Regions from separate parts of the Acinetobacter sp. IK40 genome, predicted to be linked through region 2. Evidence: predicted binding sites of a transcription regulator. Region 2 holds the regulator's gene; the other holds the start of a gene.

Region 1 (15,263 bases), on a different contig from region 2:
TAAAAAACAAAATACAAAAAAATTTAATTGGTATTCCACATATAAAACATGAAATTACTCCTCTCTCCATTTCATCAAAAAACGAAAATCCTTTTCGCCAGCTCATAGTGCCACAAATCATCGTAAATAGATCTACGATAATGTTAGACAAAATGTAAAATTTAATTATTTGTTTAAATTAACAGCATGAATTTAAAATAAATATAAGAAAATGCCAAGAAAGCTGTTATTTCATGCGCATTCGGTTGTGTACAGCCTGACTTAAGGTATGACTATCGACATATTCCAGCTCACCACCTTGCGGTACGCCTTGTGCAATTCGGGTCATCTGAATCGGTAAATGTTTGGTCGCTTCAACCAGATAATGTGCGGTTGCCTGGCCTTCTACTGTCGCGTTGGTCGCCAGAATGACTTCCTGAATCTGTCCTTCGCTCAAACGCTGAATCAGGTAAGGAATCCCGATTTCTTCTGGGCCAATGCCATCTAGAGGTGACAAATGTCCGCCCAAAACATGATATTTACCGCGGAAACTGCCACTTTGCTCAATCGCCATAACATCTGCTGGTGATTCAACCACACACAGCAATTGCTCATCACGTTCTACCGAGGCACAAATATCACAGACATCATGTTCTGTTAAAGAGTGACAAATACGACATTCATGAATATGGCTGGAAGCTTCATGTAAAGCATAAGACAGTGCAAAGGCACCTTCGCGATTTTTCATTAATAAATGCAATGCCATACGTTGTGCTGATTTTGGGCCAACACTCGGCAGAATACGTAATGCTTGAACCAGTTGTTCAAATCGTTCACTAAACACTAATTAACTCGATTATTTGTAGAAAAAAAGATTCCCCAAGCACCTTGATCGAGTGCTTGAGGAATACTCAATTAGAATAGGCCAGATAAACCTGGTGGTAAGCCCATACCTGAGTTTGCACCTTGAAGTTTTTCTTCTGAAATTGCTTCTGCCTGACGTGCAGCATCATTCATTGCTGCAGCAATCAAATCTTCAATCATGTCTGCTTCGTCTTGTAACAGGTCAGGACTAATTTCGATACGCTTAACGACATTACGGCACGTCATGGTCACTTTAACTAAACCACCGCCTGCTTCCGCATGAACTTCAGTATTTGCAAGCTCTTCTTTGGCTTTTTTAAGATTAGTTTCCATATCTTTTTGCATGCGCTGAGCTTGCTGCATGAGCATATTAATGTTCATAAGTTTCTCTCGTTAAATTAAATCTAAACCGCGTGATAAGTCGCGAATAATATCATCAATGTCTTCTAAACCAACAGACACACGAATTAAACCTTCTTCAATTCCTGCAGCTTGTTTAGCTTCTGCCGACATTCTACCATGCGAGGTGGTTGCTGGATGTGTAATTGTTGACTTAACGTCACCCAGATTACTGGTAATCGACAAGAAGCGCGTATTATCGATCACCGTCCATGCGCCTTCACGTTCGCCTTTGACCACAAAGGATACGACACCGCCAAAACCTTTTTGTTGTTTTTTCGCGAGTTCATGTCCCGGATGATCTGGTAAGCCTGCGTAATAGACTTTTTCCACTTTTTCGTGCTGATGTAACCATTCAGCCAGCTTTTGCGCACTCTCACAATGAGCTTTCATACGAATGCTAAGCGTTTCAAGGCCTTTCAAGAAAATCCATGCATTAAACGGACTCATTGAATTACCCAAAGTACGAATCACGCCGTTTACTTCTTCAAGCAAGTCATGCTTACCGACCACTGCACCACCAAGCGCACGGCCCTGACCATCAATATATTTGGTTGCTGAATAAAGCACTAAATCCGCACCAAACTTGATCGGTTGTTGTAATACAGGGGTACAGAAACAGTTATCAACGGCAAATAAAGCACCATTGGCATGGGCAATATCGGCAATCGCCTGCATATCACCGACTTGTGCCAATGGATTAGACGGCGTTTCAATAAATAAGATACGAGTATTTGGACGAATCGCCTGTTTCCAGCCCTCAAGATCGTCTAGATCCACAAAGGTCACTTCAACCGCAAATTTCGCCACATATTTTTCAAATAAAGCAATGATTGAACCAAATACTGCGCGAGAACAAATGACATGGTCGCCCGCTTTTAAATAGGCCATACACATTGCATGAACTGCTGCCATACCTGAACTGGTCGCAACTGCACGTTCTGCACCATCCAAAACCGCTAAACGCTTTTCAAAAGCCTGAACGGTGGGATTGGTATAACGTGAATAGGTATTACCTGCAATTTGTCCAGAGAATTTTGCAGCAGCATCCGCCGCACTGTCACACACAAATGATGAGGTTAAAAAGATCGGCTCACTATGTTCACCTTCCGAGGTACGATCATGCCCTGTGCGAATTGCCAGTGTTTCTAATTGGTATTCTAAATCATCGCTTGGATTCATCGTTTTGTATGCCTTATGATCATAATGAGGAAATATGCCAATATTTTGATCGCCTAAGGTATTTAAGGTCAAGGCGTAAGATGAAATTATCGCTTAGACTTCGTGCAATCTTGACTCATGACGAGACTTTATAAGATGAAATCGCTTGTGGAACAGCAAAAAATAAATTTTAAACATCTGGCTATGCGTGTATTCGATGCCGACAAACTGGTTTTGTCTCAATCAACGCCGTATCAAGTGATTGCCCAATTTAAACAAACCCGTGTCCGTTTCTACGCTTCCGAGAATAAGCGTTATAAGGAACCACTGGTTTTTGTTGCCCCCTTAGCGATTAATATGGATATCTATGACCTGTATCCTTACCGTTCATTGGTCAAACATTTTCAGGACAGCGGTTTTGATGTCTATCTGATTGATTGGGGTAAGCTTACTTATAAAAACTATCAGATTAACTTTCTATCTTTTATTGATAAGTTTATTCCAAAATGTATTGAAGCTATTCAACAGCATGCCCAATCGGAAAAAATTTCACTGCATGGCTGGAGTATGGCAGGCATCTTTGTCACGCTTTATACCGCACGCCATCAACCAAGTGTGGTGAAAAATCTGGTGGTTTTGGGTAGCCCAATCGACAGTTACGCTTCAGGTTATATCGGCAAGCTGTATAAAACCTTGGCTTATCTCACCAACCGTAACCCAACCATCAAAGACTATATCTATAACCGTTTGCCCAAACTGATGATCCATTCACCAGGCTTCCTTAATTCTTTAGGATTCAAGCTATTGGACCCTAAAGGCTGGATTGATGGTAATATTCAGTTGTTGAAAAATCTGGATAATTTGAAACTGGTACAGGAAGATGCCACACTCAGTCACTTCTTGAATAATATGATTGATTACCCGGGCGGCGTAAATCAGGACATGTTATTTAATGTCTGGCTGCAAAATCCTTTAAAACATGGCGCGATTCGTCTCAAGAACAAAACCATCGAACTTAAAAATATTAATTGCTCACTTCTTGTCGGTGCAGGCAAAGGTGATCAATTGGTAACTTCCGAGTCTGCCTTTCCGCTGACCCAGTTGACAAGCAGTCAGGATGTCACGTTTACTCTTATCCCGGGTGGACACTTAGGTTTAATGTCCAGTCAAAACAGTTCAATTGAGTTCTGGCCAACTTTAACCACATGGTTAGCCGAACGATCGACGCAAATAAAAAGGTAAAGTATGACTCAATCTGTTGCATTCATCGGTTTAGGCGCTATGGGCTATCGTATGGCGGCGCATCTTCCTAAATATTTTGAGAAAGTTCTGGTCTGGAACCGAAATTTTAGCAAGGCAGAACAACATGCAGCAGAATATGGCACCACCGCAGTAGAACTTGCTCAGGCAGTACAGGCTGACATTATATTTTCCTGCTTACCCACCAGCGATGACGTTGAGCAGTTGATTGAAGGCGTTGCGATTAAATCAGGTTCAATCTGGATTGATTGCACCAGTGGCGTACCAGATTCAGCCCGCCGTCTGGTGGAAAAATTGAAAGCACAAAATGTTGATTTTCTGGATGCACCTGTCAGTGGTCAAACAGTCGGTGCTGAAAATGCAACCTTGACCTTTATGGTCGGTGGCGATGTGGAGGCTTTTGAACGTGCTTATCCTGCAATGGCAGCATTAGGTAAATTGATTCAGCACGTCGGTGAACCTGGCGCTGGTTTTGCGGTAAAAGCCATTAACAATATGCTGCTTGCCGTAAATTTATGGTCAGTGACCGAAGGTTTCAGTACCTTAAAAGCGCATGGTGTGAACCTGGATGCAGCACTGAACTGCGTAAATGCTTCTAGCGGTAAAAGCTTTGTGACCGAAAATATTTTCCCGCAACGTGTCCTGAGCCGTGAATTTCCAGTGACCTTTGGTCTGCCATTACTGGCAAAGGATACTGGTATTGCACTGGATCTGGTCAAGGATGCCAAATTACCGGCACCTCTGCTCGCTTTAACTCAGAGCCTGATTCAAACTGCAAATTTAACTGCGGAGCCAAATAGCGACTTCTCCGCAGCAGCAAAATTATATGAGTCATGGAGTAAAATTACGCTGAAATAAGAGAAAAATTCAGAGTAAAAAAGAAAAGTTAAAACCGCTCTTTTGAGCGGTTTTTAAAAATGAATTTGAATCTAATAACCGAATCGGTAAACGGTAAAATATGAAAAAAATAATACTGTCTTTGTTTGGATTAGCTTTAGGTTTTTTGATATATAAATTTCCCTCATTTTCCACACCATGCTTCTTGGATGATGCAATTTGTATTTCAGAATTTAAGTACTCCAATTCCGTAGAAAGAAGCTTATATTTAAATAATAAAAACTTAGCTCCCGAACAAAAGAATCAATGGATAAATACGCATCATATTTATCCGACTGGGAAATCTGGCTTTTGGAACTATTGTCATGATTTTTCAGAAAATTCGATTATTTGTTCATTTCAAAATCTTGATAATATACCGAAATGCCAACCTTATAGTATTAATAAATATCCAATTGATAAATGGTCATTAGAAATATATAAAATTGAATTATTAGATAGAGATAAATTTTTATATAAGCTTGAGCCCTACAAAGGTGAAAAAACATCTTGGGTTGCAGCTCAAAGTATAGATATTCATCAAGAAGTATTATGTGAAACAGAAAGTTAGTTTCAGTCATCCTTTAATAAAACCAACCTCATCCACCGAGGCACAAATCCGGATTTCATCACCCAGCGACCACTCCGCTGCTCTGGCCGCCATAGCAGCAGGAACAGCTTCTGATCCGGGCCCAGCCGGCACATCATAGGTGGCATGGGCATCATGGGGCAACAATACCGAATAGCCTCTGGCTAAAGCAGCACGGGCTGTTGCAGCCACACACATTTCTGATAAAACACCACACATGGCTAATGACTGAATTTTCAACTCATCCAGAATATGCTGGAGTGATGTTCCATCAAAACCATTGTCCTCACTTTTTCGAACCACATATTCATTAGGCCGAGGCGCAAAAAATAATTCCCAACCCGCTTGATAAGGCTCATCTACCGATCCAACGTCCCCATCATTTTGTAGAAAGATCACGGGGGCATTTGTAGCTCTCGCTTTAGCAATTAGAAGATCCAGGGCAGCAATCAATGACTCAGATGCAGGAACAGCTTCTGCACCGGTGACAAATGCCCGTTGTACATCAATCACAATCAAAGCGTCTGCATTATTCTGTTGAGTTGAAATAGTAGTTTTTTTATAACCTAAACTATTTTTACAGAATTCTTTCATTATATTTATCTCTAAGGTTATGATTAAATAATAAAATTTTATACCCACCCATTATTTATGAAAGGTTTTCATAAAAATTCAGATACAGGATAGTGAATATAAAATGCTGTATTCCATAAATATTTTAATTAGAGTTAGTATTACCCTCTCTTGTTTAATCTTTTCCAACACCCTCTATGCTCAACAAAAAGTGTATGCACAAGCTAAGAATACTTTAGGATGGAATGGGCTGGAAATTGAGTCTGTCTTATTTAAAGATGGAGAAAGAGTATCAAATAACGAGTTTGATAAGAGAATGAAAACCCGTGTTGATAAGTTTAAGTCTCTACACGAATCAAGAATTATTGCAGCGAAAAGTAAACAAGAAAGATTTCAAGCTGAATGTGACTATTTAGCAGATGCAAAAAAAATTCTAGCTGTATACCTCTCCCTTTACCCAAAACTTTTACAACAACCAGATGCAAAACCTATTTTTCTACAATCTAGAGAATACCTTAAACATTTTAAAATAGAGAACATTCAATGCATTGAATAATTTACCTTATAAAAAACAACCAACCCACTAATCCAAAGAACACCTCAGCCTCTCCTCAAACCCTATGATTCAAGGAGATTAGGTTTTGATTTTGGGCTATCTTGATTTAGAAACTAATGCTGTACTTGCTCTTATATTCCGCCTGCTCTGGTACATTGTGTATGTCCTGATCTGTCATTATTCCGTGCTCAGGCACTTTGGAAGTGTTATGTGCCTCATTTTTAGGCACAATCGGTGGTTTGGTATTAGCGTCATAATCTATTGAGGTACACCCAGCCAGTCCTAGTCCCAATACTCCTGCAAGCCATAATTTTGTCATGAATCCCACCAATTACTATAAAAATCACAATTTCTAGCACCTCATTTCAAGCACAACTTATAACCACTCTTTATAAAATGCTTCATTTAAGACACTGAAACTTTAAAACCCATTAGAAATTTAAAACGGCTCAGACCTGTGTTTGCTTGTCAATTTATCCTTACAAAAGACTGCGGTTCATTACACAACAGAATATACAAATCATTGTTTTTTCTATATAAGAGGTATTCATCCTTAACAAACGAGCATATCAGTCATGGAGTCTGTCAGACTTTTATACGTGAGTAAAATTAAGAATATTGACTCAAACTTAAAAACAACTTTGATTGAAATCCTTGATGAGGCTGTAGACTTTAATTATCGCCATAATATTACGGGCGTTTTATATTATGGTCATGGTTATTTCGTACAATGTCTGGAAGGTGCAAAAACAGCTATTGATGACCTGTTTTATAACAGCATTGTCAAAGATGAACGTCATGTCAATTGTGAAATTCTCTACTACATTGAATGTGAAGATAAATTTTTCTCCCAATGGTCTATGAAATTTTCACCGATTAATCAAAATATTACTGATTTTTTCATGAAATATCATTTAGAAGAGTTTAATCCTTACCTGTTAACGGCTGAAACTGTAGAGAAATTTGTGGCGGTTCTGGCCGGCGAACCCGAGTACGATGTACAAGCCTATGTGTCTTAAATAAATCTACTTTTTTAGCAAGATGGCATTCTTGATCAGGAATGCCATTTAACGGATCGAAACACTTTTTTAATTCAAAATTACTTGCAGCATTTTCTGAGAAGTGCTTATATATAAAACAAAGAGGACGACCTCTTTTTTCATTTTTCAAGCTTTAGGACGACCTAAAAATATTATTAAAGAGGTGTCTGTAATGGCTTGGGCTTATCTTATTTTGGCGGGTATCTTTGAAATCATCTGGGCATATTCCATGAAAATGTCCGAAGGATTTACCAAACTCACGCCAAGCATCGTTACCATTGTTTTTATGATCCTGAGTTTTGGACTGCTCGCCGTGGCAATGAAAACCTTGCCTTTGGGTACAGCCTATACCGTTTGGGTCGGAATTGGTGCAGTTGGTGCATTCCTGATTGGAATATTCTTTTTAAATGAACCGATGGGCTTGTTACGTCTTCTGGCAGCAGCTTCAATCGTATTTGGTGTGGTACTGATGAAAATCACCACCAATTAATGCTTATTTGATAAAGCCCTTTTTTAGGGCTTTTTTAATGCCATTAAATTGCATTTTTCAAGCTATGTTATGCTAAAAAGCCTTTTATATCTTTTAGCAGAGGCAATACGTTGTATAAGATTCGCAAAGCAAGCGCGCATGATTTCGGCGTATTAACAGAAATATGGCTAGCCGCTTCCATTAAGGCGCATCATTTTATTCCTGCAGATTATTGGCAAAGTAATAGTTCCAGAATGCAAGACAACTATCTGCCCATGTCCGAAGTTTATCTAGCTGAAGATATTCACAATATTTATGGTTTTATTGCATTGCTAGACCATACCGTCGCCGCAATTTTTGTCTCCCCTGAATATCAGGCCAAAGGTATAGGCAGACAACTGATTCAATACGCCCAACAAATAAGAAACCGTCTGCAATTAAATGTATATCAAGACAATAAAAATAGTGTGAAATTCTATCAAGCCCACGGGTTCAGGATTTTAAATGAAAGCTTAGATACAGCCACAGATTCAAAGGAATATATCATGGTTTGGGAGAAGTCATAGAGTCCATATGAACGTTTGACATCGGTGATCTAAAATTGATTTTATCCTTTTAGGAAAAGCGCCCTTTCCACCTCACGGCGGCGTACCAGTCCCTTAAGAATTTGTCCTCCGCCTTTATTCCAGACGAGAAACTGCTCTGCTGCGGCTTGATAATCTCCGGTATTTAAACACTTGAGCAGTGTAGAGTTCTTAAACGCATTTTGGCCAATGTTATAACTGAGGGAAACCAATGCATCAAATTGATTTTGAGATAAAGGGACCAACACCGCATTATTTACACTAGTCTGAAAACGTTTTAAATCATGCTGGAAAAACAGTTTTGCCTGTTCTCTATTGCAATGATCACCAGGTTTGACCCGAATGCCGTCAGGATAAACTGTTGTACCAAAACCAATGGTCCATGTCCCGGTTCCATCATCATAGGCTGCTAATTTCAAGTCTTCAAAACCGGTAATTAAATCAACGCCCACCTGACTTACAGATCTTTCCGAATGATCCAGATCGACCGCCACACCAATTGATGCATCAACATCCACTGCTGTAGCAATATTGGAACCCTGACTTGGATTGTGATGACGATGTTGGACTGACCTGTAATCAAAAATCTTTTTTAAATAATCAAAAATTGTTTTCATGCTGCATTTTCCACGCTTTGACGCCATCTTTTGCTTCAGCTCAATACTAAAAATTTTATCATTACCGTTCACGCCCAACATGAACAACAGCTTAGCGAGGTAAATAACCCAATAAAAACCCGCCGAAGCGGACCCGTTTATTCCTCAATTTCAATCGGATCACCATCTTCAGGACGAATATGTTTTTCACCGTCATCTGCCGGATCTACACTCGAACCATCTTTGGTAATGCTGTTGTATAACTCATCCTCTTTTTTATCATCAATGAATTCTTCATCTTCAAAATCCAGCGCTTCATTATCGTCATCAAAATTCAAAGGCTTATTTTCATCAATCATGACCTCTACCCTTTATTAATACTCACCCTGTCATGCTTGAATAATTGATCAGGAGATTTCAACAGTGAACACACATCATTTGTGTAACCAATGCTTCAGAATGTATGTTTAAGCGATAAAAAAGGCGCCTGCGCGCCTGATTTACTGTATTTGCTATAAGTTTGTTACATTCACAGGTGGATAGAAAATTGTATATATCGACCATTCGCCTTGCTGATTTATAAAATTACTTCCTTGGCCCTAAGCTTGCGGCTAATTTAGCGAATGCATAATTTGATAAACAAGCTGACTTTTTGGTTATCCCGGTTAAAAATACACCTTGCAGAAGTTGAAAAACACAGTAATTAATTTGTTTCAATCTTGATTATCACATATTGCAAACCTACATATTGGTCGAGTTTGGCGTGATTCAAAGTATCATGAAATTCTGTGGGCACTTCAAGTTCTGTATATTCAAACATCCATTTGATATTATTAATAATTTCAAATTTACCACTGGCGTCAAACTTGATCCCTGGATCAATCACTGACTTGACCCGGAGGTTATTATTTGTCTCGATATCTCTTAATGTGATAATTGCCATATCCATCCCCTGATAAAGAGCTGTTATAGCATATACAATAAAAAAATACTGATAAATTAATTATTTATTTTAGATTCTTTGCATTTGTCTCTGTCTACGGACCAATCCCAGCACTGCTTTACGTGCCCAAATTTCGTCCTCCGAAAAAGGTAAATCTAAAATTAATTTCTCCATAGGCAAGCCATTATTTTCAATCAGAAAACAGTCCTGTTCGGTGGTCCAGTTTGAGGTGACGGGTGTCGGTTTAAGGCGGGATCTTTTCATCCCCATATTCTAGTCTATTTTGATCAATAAAAAAGCCCACTCCAGAGGAGTAGGCTTGCCCTTTATTCTTTTGCGCTGAATGAGGGTTATTGTTGTTTAGTTATAATGAAACAACACAGCGAATATAGAGCAAAGTGTGACGCATATCAACAAAAATATGCAAATAAGCCTGCAACTTTAAAGCCCAGCTACACAATATAAACTTTGACTGCCTAGTCGATTCCTAGCAAAGCTTATTTTTTTCTAGTCATCTTCGCTATCCAGCCTAGGACCAGAAATATCGTTAAAATAATAAATACAATATACATAGATAAACTCTAATTTAAATAAATACTTAGCTTATGATAAACCATCAAGCCAATTATTTCATTGCCTAAGCGCTATTGTATTATTTTTCTATGGAATGAGTGCAGTATCGATACTTTTCTGCTTTATCTTCAATGGCAATGGTATGAATACATGAACAAAAATGAAGTACTTTAGAATACTCAATCGTTTGCGGAACATCTACACCATAGCACTCGCTATCCACTTCCACTAATCTGGGAGCCAGAATCCATCTTCCGGTGAAAAAAGGAGAACCCAACCCAGCAACAACAATGACTAGCAGTATAAAAACAGGAAGGTTATTTTTAATATATGTCAGCATTTTTAATTTCTTGATGAAATTGAATGTTTAATAGCGTACTAATTTTAATGAGCATAGCATCATTATAGCCTAAAAATAGACATATAAGATTTGTTTAATCCCAAAATATGAAATGTTTTTGTTTTTATTTCAATTAGATAAAATTTAATTTCTTTCTATTGACCTAGACCATGTGTAACTCCAAATTCAATGTTTTAGCCCGACAATTTTACTATCAACTGGATAAAATCTAACCGACAAGTTATGACGCACTATCACTACAAAGTGCTGTAAATATGACCAGCCCATCACCATATCAATAAGGTGAGTTCTGAAATATATTCCTCTCTCCCTACTTTATTTTTCTTTAAGCAATCATTTTTCAAACTCACACCGCTCAAAATTTATTTTGTGGAGCATGTGATGCAAAAGCAACTCTATACAACCCCTTTCGCCCAATATATGGGCAAAGATGTAAATGGGTTTTACAATGTCCGATTAGGGCCCAAAATTTATCTGCTCAAAGTTTCTTTGAACTACACTCCTGAATTTGATACCGGGTTTTTTGGAGGTATTCAGGCTGCGCCTTTTGATTGGAATACGGTGCTGGTCAAAGATACTATAGACAGTCAGCCCCGCCCGATTCACTCAAATGAACTGGCCATGAAATGGCTCAAGAGTAATCTGAAAAGGATTATCAACTACCATCGTGCCATCAAACGCAATGCTGACAGCCAAACAATGCGCTACAGCAAAGAACAGCGTATCAACTTTCGTAATGCGCAATATAATGCGACTTAAGCCCGATCAAGGCAGTAACGTATCTCTTCCTTGCCTAACCATTTTCCTTTCAAAGGCTGTACTCGCAGCCTTTGGGAGTATCATCATCATGTCAGATGAGCACTGTTCAAAATAACAACGGATATAATCTCTTGATTGAATATTCAGCAACTTCTCATTTCGATATTAATGTGTTCGGTAATTCAGTTTTTATTGACCTTTCAGGCCATTTTTTAAGATTAATTTTCTTTTGTTGATTTATATTTTAAATTCATGCCTAGTAAAGTCATCCAAATAGTTTATCCACGGATAGATCATTTTTTCAGATGATTGGAGACTATAGATTGAATGATTTTATAGCCTTTCATCGTGATCTGAATAAATAATTCATTGAATATTTAGGATTAGATTTGTTAATACATCAGTGTCTGGGTAAATATCTAAATAGTTCAACAAAAATAGCTATATAGCACTCAGTTAAGCGCAATAGTGTTCGATTAATATCCTCATAATTGTTTATTTTATATGGTATTTTATAAAAACCATTGATATTAAAGGATTTTTATCAATATAAGGATAAATTGTGGAGTAAAATTACACTCAAATAATAGAGTTTTATTGAAATTTTATTAAGAAACCTTATATTGGTATATACGTAGCGACCAAGAGCCATATGAATCTATTCTCATACAGCATTGGTTTATACCTTTTTGATTAGAGGAACACCTCATGAATAAGTTAACAGTTGCAGTTTTTGCAGGCCTAATTACCCTTACTGGTGTTAGTGTACACGCTGCAACCCCAGAACAAGAATGTAAAAAGTTACAAGATGACTATAACCTCATCTATGCATCTAAAGGATTCTGTTTTAAAGATGCTGATGCAAAAGCGAAATATGGTAACGAGAACTGCCATACCACTAAGCCAAAATTCTCTGATAAAGAGCAGCAACGTCTAGATGACATCAAAGCGCGTCAAAAAGAACTGAACTGTAAATAAGCAAGTTTGCGCGGAGTGTAAGCACTCCGCTTTACTCTAAACAAGAGTCTGCATTTTCAATATTAAAGCACCTACTCCCTATTTAAGGATGAATCATGGCATACGATGACCAAAATATTTTCGCACGTATCTTGCGTGGTGAATTACCTGCAATCAAAATCTATGAAGATGATCAGGTACTCGCATTCATGGATATCATGCCTCAAGCTGATGGTCATGCTTTAGTTATTCCAAAAACTCCTGCAGTTACCCTACTCGACTTGCCTGCAGAAGCAGCGGCTTATACCATTCAAGTTGTACAAAAAGTTGCACGAGCGATTGAAAAAGCCCTGAATGTTGAAGGTATTGTACTGATGCAACTGTCTGGCGCTGCAGCGGGTCAAACCGTGCCCCATGTTCACTTTCACCTGATTCCAAGTTCTGTGCATGAGCTGGGTCGCCATGCGGCACAAATGGGTGATCAGGAAAAAATCAAGGCATTTGCTGAAAAGATCAAAGCTGAGCTTTAAATGTCAGTTTAGTCAAAAGCGGAGTTATTACTCCGTTTTTTTATTTTCTAACTCTTTAAAAATAAATAAGAAATATAATTATTACCAAATATGAATCGTCATCAAACTGTCATTTTTCTTTCACTTCTCTGTCACAAAGTTTACCGATACTGCATACAAGTCAGTGAGCTGTGTAACTTTATGTACACAAGCAAGCTTATAACAGTAACTAAGGCATCGGCCATTTACAAAAAAGTGTTTTGGAGAAATATCAATGAAAAAATTGCTTCTTGCTGCTACTGTAGCAACTTTAGCCATGAACGCAGCGCAAGCAGCACCAACATTGTATGGTAAGCTCAATGTGACTTTGGATCAAATTGATAAAAATGGCTTTAAAGACGAAAGCGTAACTAAAGTAAACTCAAACGCTTCTCGTATTGGTGTAAAAGGTGAAGAAAAACTGACTGATAAACTTTCTGCAGTGTACTTGATTGAATGGCAAGTAAGTGCAGATGGTGACGGTGATGTGTTCAGCAACCGTAACCGTTTTATAGGTCTTAAATCTGATGGGATCGGTACCTTAAAAGTAGGTCAGTTTGACTCATACTTCAAAACTGCTGCCGGCAATAATCAGGATATTTTTAACGATCACAATGAATTGGATATGACCAAAGTTCTTGTGGGTGAAGATCGTTTAAAGAACGTGATTGGTTTTGAAACAGATAAAAAACTGCTGGGTGGTTTAGGATTTAACATCATGTTCCAGCAAGGTGAAGAATCATCAGCTGTTAAGAACGATGTTAAGGGCCAAAAAGGCAGCCGTGATGGATTTGGCGATGGTGTGTCAACCTCTTTAACTTATGAAAATAAAGACTGGGGTCTAGCAGCAGCAGTTGCAGGTAACTTTGGTGTTGCTTCTAAATACAATGCTTATAGTGACTTAAGCGGCGACAACAGTGTTTATTCTGATGCAATCCGTGTTACAGGTTCTGTCGACCTGACACCAGCTGGCGTTGAAGGTCTTGTGTTTGGTGCATTATGGCAAACAGCTCAACCAACAGATGATACAGTGATGGTAGGCTCACCAGCTGTTTCATACAAGGGCTTACAAGAAGATGCCTATGGTGTAACAGCAGCCTATACCATCCCTTCAACACCGGTGAAGTTAAAAGCAGAATATATTTCTTCTACAACTGAAGTTAATGGCCGTGATGATCGTAAACAAGATCTTTATGGTGTAGGTGCTGACTATCAAATCAACAAACAAACACGTTTCTACGGTGTGGTAGGTCAACAAAAACGTGATTGGTTAGTAAAAGATGATAAGAAAACAACCATCGGTTTAGGTATGGAATATAACTTCTAATCTGAAGTTAGTTCTTCAATAAAAATAAAAGGGCAATCAATGGATCTGCCCTTTTATTTTTTGGACCGGACCGGCTGATCATTAAAAAAGTTTTTTACCACTTTACGAAAATTCTGAATCACTTGCTCCTGTGTTCTACCGCGTCTAAAAATAAGCGAGAATGGTGCGTTATAACCAAACTTTGCGGGTAGTAAAACTTTTAAACGTTTTTGTTCCACCCAGTGCTGGGCAAAATGTTCCGGTAAATAACCAATATATTGTCCAGATAAAATTAAAATAAGTTGAGCCTCCATGGAGTCAACTGTCGCAAATGAATGCTTAAATCCCTGTTTTGCCAATTCGGTATGACTCCAGTATCCCCGACTGACCATTTTGCCCTGCCGGATAACGTCCGCAGTCAGGTTCTGTTGTGCGAACATGGGATGTTGATCACTGCAAAATAACCATTGTTGTTCTTGATGCAGAGGCTGATACATGACCCCATTCATTTTCATAAAGAATGAACCAATCGCAACGTCAAAACGGTTTTCCAGAATCCCCATTTGCAATTCATACGGCGACTGCACCTGGATTTTGATATAGATCTGCGGATATTGCTTTGAAAACTGGCTAATCATCTGATCCAGAGGAATATTCTGATCGGTTACCATACAATCCAACATGCCGATTCGTAGCGTCCCGGTTAACTCTCCCTTAATCTGGGCCGTGTGTCGGGAAAAGTTCTCCAGTTCATGCAGGATACGCTTAGCCTCCTGTAAAAACATCTGTCCTTTTTCTGTTAATGAAAAGCCGCCACGTCCCCGTTCACATAACTTAAAACCTACGACTTGTTCGAGTTGAGTCATATAG
Region 2 (15,263 bases):
ATTAATGCGCGCATAAAATTAAAGATTAAATGTTCAGTCAGTTGCGCAGTCTAGCAGATTTAATGAGGTTACAGCGTGACCCAAGAAAAGGCTCCGCAATGCTTGATCTTATTTTTCGATTTGTTTTATTAAAATTATCTTTTTTATCTATTGTTAAATTGTTTGTATAGTCCCCGTGCAGGAAAGGTATTTGATTTTGGATTTAACAGTATGTTTAAACGAACGTTTTTATTCACAATAATGGCAGCAATGTTAGGCACCGCGTATGCTGCTCCTTTAACAAAAGACAATGGTGCACCTGTCGGTGATAACCAGAACTCAACCACAGCTGGCGCGAATGGTGCAACCTTGTTGCAAGATGTCCAGCTGATTCAAAAATTACAGCGTTTTGGCCGTGAACGTATTCCTGAACGTGTGGTTCATGCACGTGGTACAGGCGTATACGGTGATTTCGTTGCAACAAAAGATTTGTCGGATTTAACTGTTGCGTCTATGTTTAAAGCGGGGACCACCACACCTGTTTTTGTTCGTTTTTCTACCGTGATTCATCCGAAAGGCTCACCAGAAACGGCACGTGATCCACATGGCTTTGCCGTGAAGTTTTATACCCAGCAAGGCAACTGGGATCTGGTCGGCAATAACTTGCCGGTATTCTTTATCCGTGACGCAATCAAGTTTCCTGATTTTGTCCATGCGATGAAGCCCGATCCGGTGACCAATGTGCAGGACCCGAACCGAATCTTTGATTTCTTAAAAAGCCAGCCATGGTCAATCAATATGTTGACCTATGTCTATTCCAATCTCGGGACACCGGAAAGTTACCGTACGCTGGATGGTTTTGGTGTGCATGCCTTTAAACTTTATAACGCCAAAGGCGAGTATAAATACGTCAAATTTAACTGGCGTTCGAAACAGGGCCTAAAAGGTCTGAATCTGGATCAGGTGAAAGAGGTACAAGGCCGCGACTGGAATCATCTGACCAATGATATGTATAAAAATGTCTATGCCGGAAACTACCCGAAATGGGACTTGTACATTCAGGTGCTTGATCCAAAAGATCTGGATAAATTTGATTTCAATCCATTAGATGCGACCAAAATCTGGCCTGAGTCGTTGGTACCTGAAATGAAAGTCGGGACCTTGACCCTAAACCGGATGCCGAAGAACTTCTTCCAGGAAACCGAACAGTCTGCTTTTGCACCCGGTAACCTGATTCCGGGCATCGAGCCATCGGAAGACCGTTTACTGCAAGGCCGTATCTTCTCGTATTCAGATACCCAGATGTACCGTTTAGGTGCGAATCATCAGCAAATTCCAGTGAACCGTCCTCGTGTTGCGGTAAACAACAACAATCAGGAAGGGGCAATGAACATGGGACAAACCGAGTCTCATGTCAATTATGAACCAAGTACGATTGAACCGAAGCCATCAACCGAGATTGCGCGTGCAGTTGCTACGCCACTCGAAGGCACGGTTATGCAACAGGCGATTCAAAAACAGCAGCCATTTAAACAGGCGGGTGAGCTTTACCGCAGTTATTCGGCGGTTGAAAAGAATGACCTGATCCGTAATCTGGCAGCGGATCTGGGGCAAGTCAAAGATGTAGAAACCAAAACCATTATGGTGTCTTACTTCTATAAGGCCGATGCCGATTATGGTACGCGTCTTGCCAAAGCGGTGGGTGTAAACCTTAAAAATGCGCAAGCCAAAGCAGCGCAGTTGAAAGACCAGTAAACGCTTTTATTGATGTGGTAACAGGTGCCTGAATGTTACCCCCAGAAAGTCCTGTAACCTCAATAGCCTTTCCTGCACCTAGGGCGAGTGTTACAGGCACTCCTTATTTAGATTTTTGAGGAATGCTCATGATCCATTTACGTTCGATCTTGTTTGCTGCGTGTTTGCTTTGCAGCAGTGTGGGGACTTCTGTCTATGCCGCAGTGCCATCTGCCACAGCCAACGGATCAGATGAAGTGATCGAGCTGTTCTTTTCTGCGGCCAAAGTGGGAAATACCGTAGTCCTACACGAGTTTTTAAAGCACGGCTTTCCGATTGATGTACAGGACCATTCGGGTTATAGCGCTTTAATGATGGCGAGTTACTATGGTCAGAAAGATGCAGTCAAACTGTTGCTGCAACAAGGGGCCAACCGGTGTCTCCGGGACAAGCGCGGACATACCGCACTGATGGCTGCAATCGTGAAAGCCGAGTGGAGTATCGCCAAGCAGTTGCGTCAGGTCGATTGTGATCTCAATGCCGCCACAACGGGTCAACTTACTGCAGAACAGTTTGCGCTACAGTTTGGACAGCAGCAGCGTTTAAAAGATATCCAGCCATCGCAATAAAAATAATACGCCCATATGCTAACGCTTTGAATTTAAAAAGTTGTCCTGCTTTTGCTGTTGTGAAAAATCATGCATTGCAATCGACAGACTCATTTCTGTGCAAAAGTATGCTTTAATGCGAGAACGAGAATAGATCCTAGTCAGTCATGTCTACACCCATTATTCAATCTTTACTTGATACCGACTTATATAAATTCACCATGTTGCAGGTGGTGTTACATCAGTTTCCACAAACGCACAGTGTGTATTTATTCCGTTGTCGAAATCTGGAAGATACGGTTTATCCACTGGTTGAGATTCTGGATGACTTAAACCAGCAGTTAGACTGGTTATGTGAATTACGTTTTGCCGAAGACGAGCTGCAATATCTGCGCTCGTTACGTTTTATTAAAAGTGATTTTGTTGATTATCTGGAACTGTTTCAGCTCAAACGTCGCTTTATTCAGGCCAGTATTGATGAGGCGGGTCGACTGGATATTCGGATTGAAGGGCCTATGGTTCAGGCCATGATGTTTGAGATCTTTGTGCTAGCGATTGTCAATGAACTGTATTTCCGCCGTATCCGCAGTGATGAGGTTCTGGCAGAAGGCGAACGTCGTTTACAGCAAAAATTGGTACAACTGCAACACTATGCCCAAGAACAACAACAGAATGATCCTCCCTTTTTAGTGTCTGATTTTGGGACACGCCGTCGCTATAGCTTTGAATGGCAAAAACATGTGGTGCAAGCGTTTCATGCTGCGGCACCCAAGGTATTTCGTGGTACCAGTAATGTGCTGTTAGCGAAACAGTTAGGAATTAGCCCGATTGGAACCATGGCACATGAATTCCTGCAGGCTTTTCAGGCGCTTGATGTACGTTTGCGTAATTTCCAGAAGGCTGCTTTAGAAGCTTGGGTACAAGAATATCGGGGTGATCTCGGGATTGCTCTGACCGATGTAGTCGGCATGGATGCATTCTTACGCGATTTTGATTTGTATTTTGCCAAGCTGTTTGATGGTTTACGTCATGACAGTGGTGACCCGTATGAGTGGGGAGATAAGGCGGCTGAGCATTATCGTAAACTCAAGATTGATACCAAGACCAAGATGCTAACCTTTAGTGATGGCCTGAATCTGGAAAAAGCCTGGTTATTGCATCAATATTTTAAAGACCGTTTTCAGGTGAGTTTTGGGATTGGCACCAATTTAACCAATGATATGGGGCAGAAGCCGTTGAATATTGTGTTGAAATTGGTGGAGTGTAATCGTCAATCCGTGGCAAAAATTTCAGATAGCCCGGGTAAGACCATGACCGATAATGATACCTTCTTGGCATATTTGCGTCAGGTGTTTGAAATTGAGGAAGTTGAGTAGAGACATTGCAGTGTCTTACCTAATTCTCATTCATTTTCAGGATAGACCTTCGGTGAGTTACTTTGGTTTTGCCCAAAGTAACCAAAGGCATTTGTTGAACTGACGGCACATCCTTGATGCCGCAGTTCAACGGGCGGCATCCATGCCGCCTCCGCACCAGTAAATTTTCTCGATAGATTTATATGGCTAACTTTCGCAATTGTCAGTAAATTTTATACTTTTAATCCATAATCTTTAAACTTTTTGCTATATCTCCTTTTCTGCTAAATCAATGCAAAAAATCAGACAAAGATAAAAAGTCGGCTATGCTAAAATTACGCATAAGGCGGATGACAAAACAGCATAACAATGACTGACGTAGATTTTAAACTGGGTTTACTGATTGAACCTGAACAACTCGTGCCCTATTTAGGACATGAGCGAATTCGTATTGTCGATTTAAGTCGTGCATCGGTGTATGAACAACTGCATATTCCTCATGCGATCCATTTGCAGCCTAAATATCTGGTGGCACAACAAGAACAAGCCAATGGGGTATTGCCAGACTTAGAAGGGTTACAGGCGCTCATCGAGAAATTGAATATTTCACCGCAACATCACTTGGTGGTATATGACGATGAAGGCGGTGCCTGGGCTGGACGATTAATATGGAATTTACATTGTCTAGGCTTCCAGCATACCAGTCTGATTAATGGCGGCATTCATGGTTGGCTCGGCGCTGGATTACCGACGACGGCTGAAGTCGATCCGGTGAAACCCGTTGCGGAACTATTGCCGATTGATTTAGCCACTGTCCAGCAATATCGGGTCGAATATCAGGAATTACTCAATCAAGTTGAAGAACAGAATATTCAACTGTGGGATTGCCGTAGTAATGATGAATATACGGGCTTGCGTCTGGCTGCGCGACGCGGCGGTCACATCCCAAATGCACTGCATTTTGAATGGAGTACTGCCCTAAACCGTGAAAATCATCTAAAATTACACCCGCTTGAACGCACACAACAACGTTTAGAACAATTAGGCTTTAATTTACAACAACCTGTGGTGGTGTACTGTCAGTCTCACCATCGTTCTGGCTTGGCGTATATTCTGGCAAGGTTGCTTAACTGGCCAGTCAAAGCCTATGATGGTGCGTGGAGTGAGTGGGGCAATCGCCTCGATAGTCCTATTATTTCAGGAGAGTCGCCGTTGTGAGTTTTGCAGCAGATTTAAAAAAACAATTATTTATCAAAGCACAAAATCTTGTGCCGCAACATCAACTCAGCCGTGTGATTGGCAAGGTTGCCGCAAGTGAAAATCTTTTGGTAAAAACTGCTGTTATTCAGGCATTTAAAGCCAAATATGGAATTGATATGAGCATTGCTGAACAAAGCAATGCGCAACACTATAAATCATTCAATGAATTTTTTACCCGTGCGTTAAAAGAGGGTGTCCGTGGCATTGATGAACAGGCAGATAGTATTGTTTGTCCTGCCGATGGTGCAATCTCACAGCTCGGTAAAATTGTAGCGGGTGATATTTTTCAGGCCAAAGGTCAAAGCTTTTCAGTGGAAAAGTTGATTGGTGATCCGCAGTTAGCCAAACCTTTCCATGAAGGGCAGTTTGCGACCGTCTATTTGTCACCTAAAGATTATCACCGTGTGCATATGCCTTTGGCAGGCACCTTGACCGAAACTTTATATATCCCAGGCGAATTATTTTCAGTCAATCAAGTGACTGCTGAAAATGTACCGGGCTTGTTTGCGCGTAATGAGCGTATGGTCTGCTTATTTGATACCGAACTGGGTCGTATGGCAGTGGTTCTGGTGGGTGCAATGATTGTCGCTGGAATTGAAACCGTTGCGACAGGTAAGGTAAAACCGACAGGCCGTGTCGAGTTACAGCATCATCAAATGCCATTGGATAAAGGTGCGGAATTAGGTCGTTTCTATCTTGGCTCAACTGCTGTGATTTTATTTGAAAAAGATAAAATGGTTTGGGAAGAGCAGTTTAAAGCCAATTCGACTGTGGTGATGGGTGAGCGTTTAGGTCATTCGGTTTAATTGATAAAATTGTAAAAAAGCCCCAAAACTGGGGCTTTTTATTTATATGCAATATCTTATATATTTTGTACCACTAGAAATAAGCTTAGATAATTTAAAATAAAGGTGAATAATGATGAAAGACTTAATACCTCAATTTTCTTTTTTTGAATTTTTAGGAATTTTAACTTCGGCAACAATATTAGGTAATTACTTACTAGACCGGCCCTTAATCAATATTACCGTTTTCATGCTGTATTGTTTTTTTGCAGCAGGGCTAGCCAGCTTAAATTTTTACTTAAGTTATAAAAGCAATTCCAAGATTAAGAATGAGTTTTGATTTTTATTATGTTTTATGTGCTCTAGATTAAATAATATGATTGAAGATATAAGATATTTAATTATTTTCGCAAAAATTGCTGAATTTGGTTCAATATCCAAAGGAGCCAAAGCACTAGGCCTGTCGACGGCAACGGTGAGTATGCATCTCGCCAAGTTAGAGAAAAATTTGGAGTGTGCCTTATTTTATCGTAATACACGAAAAATGACCTTAACACATGATGGACAAAAACTTTTAGAAACGGCCAAAGGTATGCTGGAAACCTATGAGACAGGTATTTCAGACTTTAAACAACGTTCTATTCTTAGAAAGACACAATTGCATATCTCCATCCCAGCAGTTTTTATCCATAGCGAGTTTATGCAATGTATTACCACATTTTTTGAGGCATATAAGGACTTAACTGTACACATTACTTGTGATGATAGCAGAACAGATTTGATTGCTGAAAATGTGGATATTGCTTTTCGAATTGGTGAGCTTGCAGATAGTTCATTTAAAGCTCGTTATCTGTTTCCCTTAGCCCGAAGTATTGTTGCGACCCCGGATTTTTTACGTCAGTATCCGCCCATTACTCATCCAAAACAGCTGATCAATATGAAATGGCTGGGTTTGAGTATGAGAAAAAATAAACGAATATTACGGCATCGACATACAGGAGAAGAGGTCGTAATCTCATACCAGCCTCATATTTATGTGAATAATGTTGATGCTGCTTATCGGCTGGCAAAATTAAATGCAGGACTGGCAGCACCTCCTGATGAATTAATTCAAGCTGATCTTGATCAGCAAAATATTGTAAGAGTGCTACCGGATTGGATACTTGAACCCTTGAGTGTGTATGCAGTTTGGCCTGCGAATATACCAATTAATGGTATTGCCCATGCTTTAATTGAGCGAATTTATCAATCATTTAATTCCCCAATAGTTGGATCAGCATAAAGATGGATAGTATGATTAAAGATCCGCCCATCAACATATTCAGGAGCCTGAGCTGATATGAGTTGGTTAATATTTTTGCGAGTTTATGCCCTGATACACCCCAAATAATGAAACAGAGATAGCAAGTAACGAAATAAATAAGAATAAACAGAACAAGAGGAAAATAACTGATGGGTGAGGTGAATAAGGAGATGCCCGAGAGACATGCAATCCATGCTTTAGGATTGAGCCATTGTAAGAGGAATCCCTCTGTAAAACTGGCAACAGATATATTATTTACAAGCTCAATCTCTGGTTTAGAAAGTATAATTTTTTGCCCCATATAAAAAATAAATAATGCACCTGCACATTCTAGTATTTTGAAAAAAATAGGATAATGGCTAAGAATTTGGCTAAATCCAAAGCCTAAAAATATTAATAACAAGGTAAAGCCAAGCGTTGCTCCTGAAATAAAGGGTAGTGTTTTTCGAAATCCATGCATTAAGCTGGTTGAAAGAATTGTAATATTGATTGGTCCTGGTGAAATGGACATTGTAAGTGAAAAAATAAACATGCTTATAAGAACAGAGAGTGACATTATTTTGAAATCAATTATTAAAATCCAATGATATAGCGTAATTCAAATAAGATTAGACGGGTTTTATCAAAAACTGATTTTGATTTTTTGATGTACAGTTTTGTGATTACAGCACTCTAACAATCAATTTGATTATTCTAAAAAATTAACCTGAAACTGAATCGTGAGTCTTTCAAATGGTGAACTTGGGCGAGTTTTTTTATTATTCGCGGTGAAAAGGCCTGAGACAGTGGGATAAAGGAGAAGAATTCCTAAGCATAGTTAGAAAAGATCGTCTTTGCCCGCTCATGGAAAGAGCATGACGCCGTAAAATTAGCTCTGTATGGTGTGTTATTACAATACCTGATGGATGTGAAGGGACATGTCGTGCAGATTCTGAAAGACAAGTTGAAACTTGGAAATTTGATCTATCATTAAAATTGAGTCCATAACTTATGATGAGATATGTAGCTATAGTGTTTTTATTCCTGTCAGGTATAGGTGGGTATACGATTGATAAATTTGGTCAAGATTTATGTATCAATGAATATATCGCTATAGGAACTATTACCTATTTTAAAGAATTAAATGGGGTTTCCGCTAATGATCCATCAATGTTAGCGGCGTGCGGTGTAGTATCTATTATTTTTTCAATAATTTTAATCTTCATAAAAAACAAATGCTTTTATGTAGCTATGACATTTCTACTACTTGTTTTAGAATTGATTCTATTAAATATGATCGAAACCGTATCTTATAAAGAAATTATTTATGACTCAATTACGCAGTGTGCTAATTATTCAGTGCTGATATGCATTACTTTTCAGGCTGCATTCTTAATATCCAGTTGTTTTTATCTTTTTAAAAGGAAATAAAGTTTATTTAACTTTGATGGACTTTAACCCAAACCTGTACGCTTTTACTTACATCAATCAAGGTCAATGTCCCATGTTCAACCCAACCTAAATTGCCTAATATGAACTCATCAGGAACAGGAAGTTCCAGAACATAAAACAAAAATGATAAGTTCAGGCATCAGGATGTGAGATATGACAGGAGTTGTATCTAGTGAAAGGAATACGAAAAAGCCCGACAGGATGTCGGGCTTTTTTCATTTTATTTTTTTAGAGTGCTGTTTAATTGATTGGCTTGGCATTGTAATACGCATGAATTGAGGCGGCACAGCGGTCAATCAGCAGGTCTTCATCCTTTTTCCAGATCAGTTTCACTTCACTGAGTGTATTCTCGTCCTGAATTGGAATAAGCCTGACATTACTCGGCAGAATCACTTTAAATTCTTCAGGCACAATACAAATGCCAAAGCCATTGGCGACCAGTTCCAGTTGAGACCTTTTCCTTGAATAAATTCGGGTTCTTTTCGGAGAAAAACCATTGACCAGACATAAGTTGGCAGCTAGATAGCTTAGGCCACCACGCGCTTTATGCGGTACAGAAACAAAATTCAATGCTGCTAATTCACGTATCGAAATATTTTCTTTTTCACTTAAAATCGGATCGGCAATATGGGCGGCCACATATAATGGGGCAGTGTATAAGCTAATCGAATTGACCTCATCTAAATTGTGATAAATCGGTGGCCGGATAAAACCCAGATCAATACTGCCATCTAATAAATATTCGAGCTGTAATTCAGAGGATAAAGTATTCATTTCAATATCAATATTATGGGTGTCACACAGCTGCTCAAAGACTTCCAGTTTGTTCTGATCCAGTACGATACTGCTGGAATGGGCAATTTTAATAATTCGGCCTTCACCCCGACTGATACTTTGGGCACTGACAATGGAACTTTTTAAATGATCAAGATTGGTTTTTAAACTTTTATATAGTGCTTCACCTGCAACCGTAAGTTTTATCTTCTTTTCAGAGCGGTCGAAAACCTCAAAGCCTAATTCTTCTTCTAAATTTTTAATTTGCCTGCTCAGTGCTGATTGGGCAATAAACAGCTTCTCCGAAGCGGCAATAAAGCCACCGGTTTCGACAATCGTGATTAGATAATTGAATTGTTTTAATGTCCACATATCTCAAAATTAGATCAGTACCAGCTTTTTCTATATTAGATGAGATGGGAGAAATCTTATATCTTTTTTATAGGTTCTTGATTCAGGTGGCTGAAAATGACGATGAAAAACAAGATTGTGACCTTGATTGCTGCAGTAATGATTTGTTTATTGGTGCAGAGCTATGACCATTATATGGGCATACAGCCGATCTCACAGCAGACTGATTTATCAGGAGATTAGGTAAATCTTCGCATCATGTTTGATGTCATGACCAATTTTATAAATGAGATGAGCGCATGGCGATGTACGTTTTTGCTTACACTGATTAGAGGAAATATCCCATTTTCAACCCAAGCTGAATTGCCTAATATGAACTCATCAGGAACAGGAAGTTCCAGAACATAAAACAAAAATGATAAGTTCAGGCATCAGGACGTGAGGTATGACAGGAGTTGCACCTAGTAACGAAATACGAAAAAAGCCCGACAGGATGTCGGGCTTTTTTTATTCCATATTGATTTGTTTGGTCCAGAGTTCAATCAGCATCTGGATGGTCTGGCTTAAAGGTTTGTGGCTCGGCCAGATGGCGTGAATCGGCATATCCAGTCGATTGGTGGTGTCATGAAATTCCAGTCGAACCAGACTGCCTTGAGTAAAATGTTCTTGCACGGTCGAAAGTGGAAAGTTTCCCCAGCCAAAGCCCTGTTCCACCATATTAATTGCCATCAATAAACTATCGCTATACCAGTAAGAATCAGAGACCAGGACCCGACTATCCGGGAGAGGGTAGTGTTTGCTGGCGATAATAATCTGTCTGAGTTCAGAGAGCATGGTCAATTCATTTTTATGATTGTCCTTGAGCTGTTGTGCACCTTGAGGAGAAATTGCTGCAACAAATTTTTCAGTTCCTAAAAGTCGAAAGCGCTCATTCCGGTCGAGCTCGGATGAGCTATAGGCAATATACAGATCAATTTCATTGTGATGTAAGCGTGCTTTTAATTCTTGTTGTGGCGCACTGACCATTTCAATGTCCAGTAGCGGATAGCGTTGCAGCAGATGGGCAATAGCAGGCAACAAAAGTTTCTGGTTGACGTCTGCAGCCACACCAATTGCAATACGGGTTTCCAGTCCTGTTGAAAGTTCAGTTAAATGCATTTCCAGCTGGCGCAGTTTAGTCACAATCAATCGGGCGTGTGGCTCGATGGATAAGGCAATGTCAGTGGGCGCAAGATGATTTTTACTGCGTTCAAATAATTTTAAATTTAGTTCCGCTTCTAAATTGGCAATCGCCATACTGACGGCAGAAGGTACCCGATTCAGTGCCCGGGCAGCCGCTGAAAAATTTCCTCGATCAATAATTTCAAGAATCAGCTCAAGCTGTTCACTGGTCAATTTCATTTTAATTCACTTGTCAGTTGTACTGATAACGATTGACTTTTTTTATCAAAATTAAAGCGTAAAATCCACTCATTATTGATTTTAAGGTGTGGTCATGCAAGGAACCAAGAGAAGAGTCACTTATGTGTTTTTCTATGAAGTTTTTAGCTTTTTTATCTGTGCAATGGTGCTGGCAGTGCTGTCAGGTACCACCATTAGTCATACCGGGCCTTTGTCGATCTTGATTGCAGTCATCGCCGTAACCGTGAACTTTTTTTATAACTATGTGTTCGAGATGTGGGAAAAAACCCAAACCTCGAAAAAGCGTACCGTGTTAAGACGTATTGCGCATGCGATTGGCTTTCAGATTGTACTGGTGATGATTTTGATTCCGTTGATTGCATGGTGGATGCAAATCAGTTTAGTTAAGGCGTTCTTGCTGGACTTCAGTCTGATGGTGCTGATCCCATGTTATACCTTTGTTTATAATTACTTTTTTGATCATATCTTTGGCTTACCCAGTCATTTGCTCGAGTCGACAGAGCTTAATGCAAACGCCAGTCACTGATTGCTATGATCCAGAATTGAAAAAGCCGATCCAGAAGGGTCGGCTTTTTTTATTGAAGCTAAAATTTATAGCATGCGATACAGACGTTCTTTCGGGAAGATCGCGGTAAAGGTTGAGCCTTCATTTTCTTTAGAGGTGATTTCTAGATGTGCGCCATGTTGCATCAAGACGTGTTTGACAATGGCCAGCCCTAAACCTGTACCGCCGGTTTGACGGCTACGCGCGCTATCGACGCGATAGAAGCGTTCAGTCAGGCGTGGTAAATGTTTTGGATCAATGCCGATACCATTGTCCTGTACGGTAAAGGAAGCATGGTCACCCGCTTCATGCCAGCCAATGGTGATGATGCCTCCAGGCGGTGTATATTTAATTGCATTGGTAATTAAGTTGCTGAAGGCACTGGCAATTTCAATGTCCGAGCCAATCAGGTCACAATGGCTATCAATATCCAGATTTAAAGTATGACCATAATCCAGATTGTAGGCACGTGCATCATCAAAGATCTGGTTCATCAGATTGGCCATATCAATAATCTGATTTTTCGCGACTTTCTTATTATTTTCCAGATTGGATAACAACAATAAATCATTGACCAAGGCATTCATTCGTTTGGTCTGGGACTGCATTTGCGTAAAAGCACGTTTCCAGCGCGGTGTAATGTCATCTTGATCGGTAAAGGTTTCGATATAACCACTGAGTACGGTCAGCGGCGTACGTAATTCATGTGAAATATTATCGACAAAGTCTTTACGCATTTGTTCCAGATTATGGACGCGCGTGGTGTCATGTGCGACCAATAAACGACTTTCTCCCCCAAAACGGGTGAGTTTGACGTGCACATAACGCTCTTCTTCCATCTGCGCTTGCAAACGAATCCCATCAGGGGATTGATCTGGGTTGTTAAAATATTCAATAAAACTGGGCTGGCGTAAAATCGACAATAGGTTACGTCCGCGGTCCAAAGGACTAATCCCTAACAGCTTTTCGGCTGCGGGGTTCCACCATTCGATTTGATGTTGGTCATCAATCAGAACCACGGCTTCTGCCAGAGCAACCAGAGAAGACTGGGCTCGGTCAATGAGACCGACCATTTCCGCCTGAACAATGCGTTCCTGACGTTGTGCACGATAAACATTGAACAGCAAAGCGCCCCAGATCCCGTTTAAATTGGGTGGAACATCATAGGGACGGTTTGAAATCCATTCATTGACCAGATAAAGCGAGCGGAGCTGCAGGGCGAAAAACACCACAAAAGCAATAAAAATACAGCTCCAAAAGTAGCCAACCCCAAATCCAATTAAGCTTGCAATCAATAAGAAAAAAAGTAACAGCCTTAAATCTTGTTTTGCAAACGTCCATAAACTGCTGTAGCGAAAACGCTGGTGTTCACGTGCCAGTTCAGGGACCGGATAAGGTTCGTACATAAAAGATTTTTAACCTACTGCTAAATCGGCTCGTGTCGAAAAACGGTAACCTGTGCCACGAACCGTTTGCACAAAGCGGTCAACACCAAAAGGCTCTAGCACTTTGCGTAAACGACGGATATGCACGTCAATGGTACGGTCTTCGATATAGACATTGCCACCCCACACCTGATCAAGCAGCTGCGCACGTGTATAGGCACGTTCCGGATGGGTCATAAAGAAGGCCAGTAAACGATATTCGGTTGGACCCATGTCTAAAATACTGTTGCCAAAGCTAACACGCTGACTAACCGGATCGAGTAATAAGCCATTGGCATCAATCACTTTTTCTCCGCTTAGTGCATTGGCACGACGTAATACCGCCTTGATACGGGAAACCAGTTCACGTGTCGAGAAGGGTTTGGTCATGTAATCATCTGCACCGGCATCCAGACCTTGAACTTTATGGTCTTCTTCGCCACGTGCAGTGAGCATGATCACAGGAATTTCAGACAGGTTCTCATCGCGTTTCAGGCGACGGCATAAGTCTACACCACTCACACCCCCTGGTAACATCCAGTCCAGCAAGATAAGTGCAGGACGCTGATCAACGATAATCTGATGCGCCTGTTTGGCATCCTCGGCTTGTAAACATTGGAAGCCTGCCATATCCAAAGAGGTATGGATCATTTCGCGGATCGGTAACTCATCATCGACAATTAAAATATAGTCATCTTTCACAGCGCAATACCCTTAAAATCTGTAACGGTTTAACCGTTTTGTTGTTATGACAGGCTTATTACAAAGATTAATTATGACAATATCATTGCAAAAGAGGGAATAAAGTCGAATTTAGCAATAAATTGTGACAATTGTGGGGCAGAGTCATGACCATATGATGACAACTTGCCTGATCATAAAGCAAATAAATTCATTGGGTTAATCAATCTGTCATGCGATGGCTATGACTGTCACAAAACTGTAAAACGATTTTAATTTTTTTGTGAGGTTGTTTCGATAAAGGACAAGAACACAGCACAACAGGCAGAAAGCACATCCTGAAGCGGCTGTTTAAAGCCCTCCGAAACCCAGCGAATAATAATATGGGTCACATAACCATTCAGGCCAGTTGCCATTAACGACACTTCTTCGGTGCTTTGCGGTGCATTGGGCATGGTAATCATCACAAAGCCCTGAATAATACGGTCGAACTGGGTCAGGGTTTCCTGAATGGTAGCCTGATTATGCAGGTCCTGCACCAGCATGGCATCGATATAAATAATCCGTGCCATACGAGGATCATCCTTAATCGCATTTAATAAGGCGGATAAACCGGCATTAACCATATTTTTAGGTTCAGGGGCTGCCATCAGAACCGCCTGAGTGAGGCAGGTCTGCATTTTTTCGATCATTTTCAGGAACACGGTCTGGAACAGATCTTCACTTTTCTTAAAGGATTCATAAAAGTAGCGTTCAGTCAGCTTGGCCTCATTACAGACATCCTTGACCGTGACCGAAAAGAAGCCATGGGTACCATAGGTGGCAATACCCGCTTCAATCAGTTTGTCACGACGTGCCTGCTTGCGCTCAGTTAACGAGAGACCTTTGAATTGACGCTCTTTGGTTGCTGCCTTTTTTTTCTTGTCTGTCGCTTGCTCTGGAGTTGTCATTGAAAAACCGTTCCCTAAAATGTCGCTAAATCGGATATCACGTACTTTTTTACATTGCTGTCATTTGCTGCCGATCTAGCATAACCAAATTTTGAAAATATGCCTTGTCTCTTTTACACATCTTCGGTCAAGAATGTAAATAGGCCTATTATGACATGTTAGGTGTCGGTTATTGCCATTTGTCATAAAGCTTGACTGTACTATATTGACAACCTGTATTGTCAAAATTATATTGGTTACAGGTTAAACAGCACATGACAACGCATGATTGGGGCGAATATTGTGCATATCATTCGCAACACAAAGGATAGGCAATGAAAAATTTTAAAAATAAAGTCGCAGCGATCACCGGTGCTGGTTCTGGGATTGGACAACAGCTGGCGATCTTGTTAGCGAAACAGGGCTGTCATTTATCGTTAAGTGATATCAATGAAAAAGGTTTGGCTCAAACCGTTGAATTGGTGAAGCCATACCCTGTAACAGTCACCACAAAAGTACTTGATGTCTCAAACCGTGATGCGGTAAAACAATGGGCGCAAGAGACGGTACAGGATCATGGTTCGGTCAATATGATCTTCAATAACGCAGGTGTCGCACTTGGCTCAACGGTCGAAGGCGCAAGCTATGAAGATTTGGAGTGGATCGTTGGCATCAACTTCTGG

Evidence for each region. Region 2 encodes PhoB, which activates phosphate uptake and scavenging genes when phosphate is short. Its sites were predicted from a motif close to TGTCATNAANCTGTCATAA; they were not measured.
Region 1: a site for PhoB is predicted at 13,166-13,184, ahead of MSG93_RS05795 (porin). Genes of this name have one in related genera too.

What each region holds. Positions count from the first base shown of each region.
Region 1 is NZ_JANBOE010000002.1:352,890-368,152, forward strand. It holds gene recR (recombination mediator RecR) at 227-823, opposite strand; gene MSG93_RS05700 (YbaB/EbfC family nucleoid-associated protein) at 895-1,224, opposite strand; gene MSG93_RS05705 (O-succinylhomoserine sulfhydrylase) at 1,237-2,424, opposite strand; gene MSG93_RS05710 (alpha/beta fold hydrolase) at 2,560-3,645, shown strand; gene MSG93_RS05715 (NAD(P)-dependent oxidoreductase) at 3,649-4,521, shown strand; gene MSG93_RS05720 (hypothetical protein) at 4,622-5,110, shown strand; gene MSG93_RS05725 (isochorismatase family protein) at 5,117-5,722, opposite strand; gene MSG93_RS05730 (hypothetical protein) at 5,826-6,257, shown strand; gene MSG93_RS05735 (hypothetical protein) at 6,364-6,576, opposite strand; gene MSG93_RS05740 (BLUF domain-containing protein) at 6,833-7,276, shown strand; gene MSG93_RS05745 (DMT family transporter) at 7,470-7,787, shown strand; gene MSG93_RS05750 (N-acetyltransferase) at 7,898-8,332, shown strand; gene MSG93_RS05755 (lysozyme) at 8,374-8,967, opposite strand; gene MSG93_RS05760 (hypothetical protein) at 9,105-9,305, opposite strand; gene MSG93_RS05765 (hypothetical protein) at 9,650-9,889, opposite strand; gene MSG93_RS05770 (hypothetical protein) at 9,959-10,153, opposite strand; gene MSG93_RS05775 (hypothetical protein) at 10,542-10,802, opposite strand; gene MSG93_RS05780 (hypothetical protein) at 11,205-11,582, shown strand; gene MSG93_RS05785 (YARHG domain-containing protein) at 12,291-12,560, shown strand; gene MSG93_RS05790 (HIT family protein) at 12,656-13,069, shown strand; gene MSG93_RS05795 (porin) at 13,323-14,414, shown strand; gene MSG93_RS05800 (LysR family transcriptional regulator) at 14,468-15,263, opposite strand, start outside.
Region 2 is NZ_JANBOE010000003.1:325,143-340,405, reverse strand. It holds gene dtd (D-aminoacyl-tRNA deacylase) at 1-14, opposite strand, end outside; gene MSG93_RS07935 (catalase) at 211-1,734, shown strand; gene MSG93_RS07930 (ankyrin repeat domain-containing protein) at 1,863-2,342, shown strand; gene pncB (nicotinate phosphoribosyltransferase) at 2,489-3,697, shown strand; gene MSG93_RS07920 (sulfurtransferase) at 4,046-4,894, shown strand; gene asd (archaetidylserine decarboxylase) at 4,891-5,742, shown strand; gene MSG93_RS07910 (LysR family transcriptional regulator) at 6,098-7,003, shown strand; gene MSG93_RS07905 (LysE family translocator) at 6,975-7,580, opposite strand; gene MSG93_RS07900 (hypothetical protein) at 8,015-8,434, shown strand; gene MSG93_RS07895 (LysR family transcriptional regulator) at 8,696-9,601, opposite strand; gene MSG93_RS07890 (hypothetical protein) at 9,698-9,823, shown strand; gene MSG93_RS07885 (LysR family transcriptional regulator) at 10,088-10,981, opposite strand; gene MSG93_RS07880 (PACE efflux transporter) at 11,076-11,528, shown strand; gene phoR (phosphate regulon sensor histidine kinase PhoR) at 11,594-12,952, opposite strand; gene phoB (phosphate regulon transcriptional regulator PhoB) at 12,962-13,672, opposite strand; gene MSG93_RS07865 (TetR/AcrR family transcriptional regulator) at 13,924-14,601, opposite strand; gene MSG93_RS07860 (SDR family NAD(P)-dependent oxidoreductase) at 14,916-15,263, shown strand, end outside.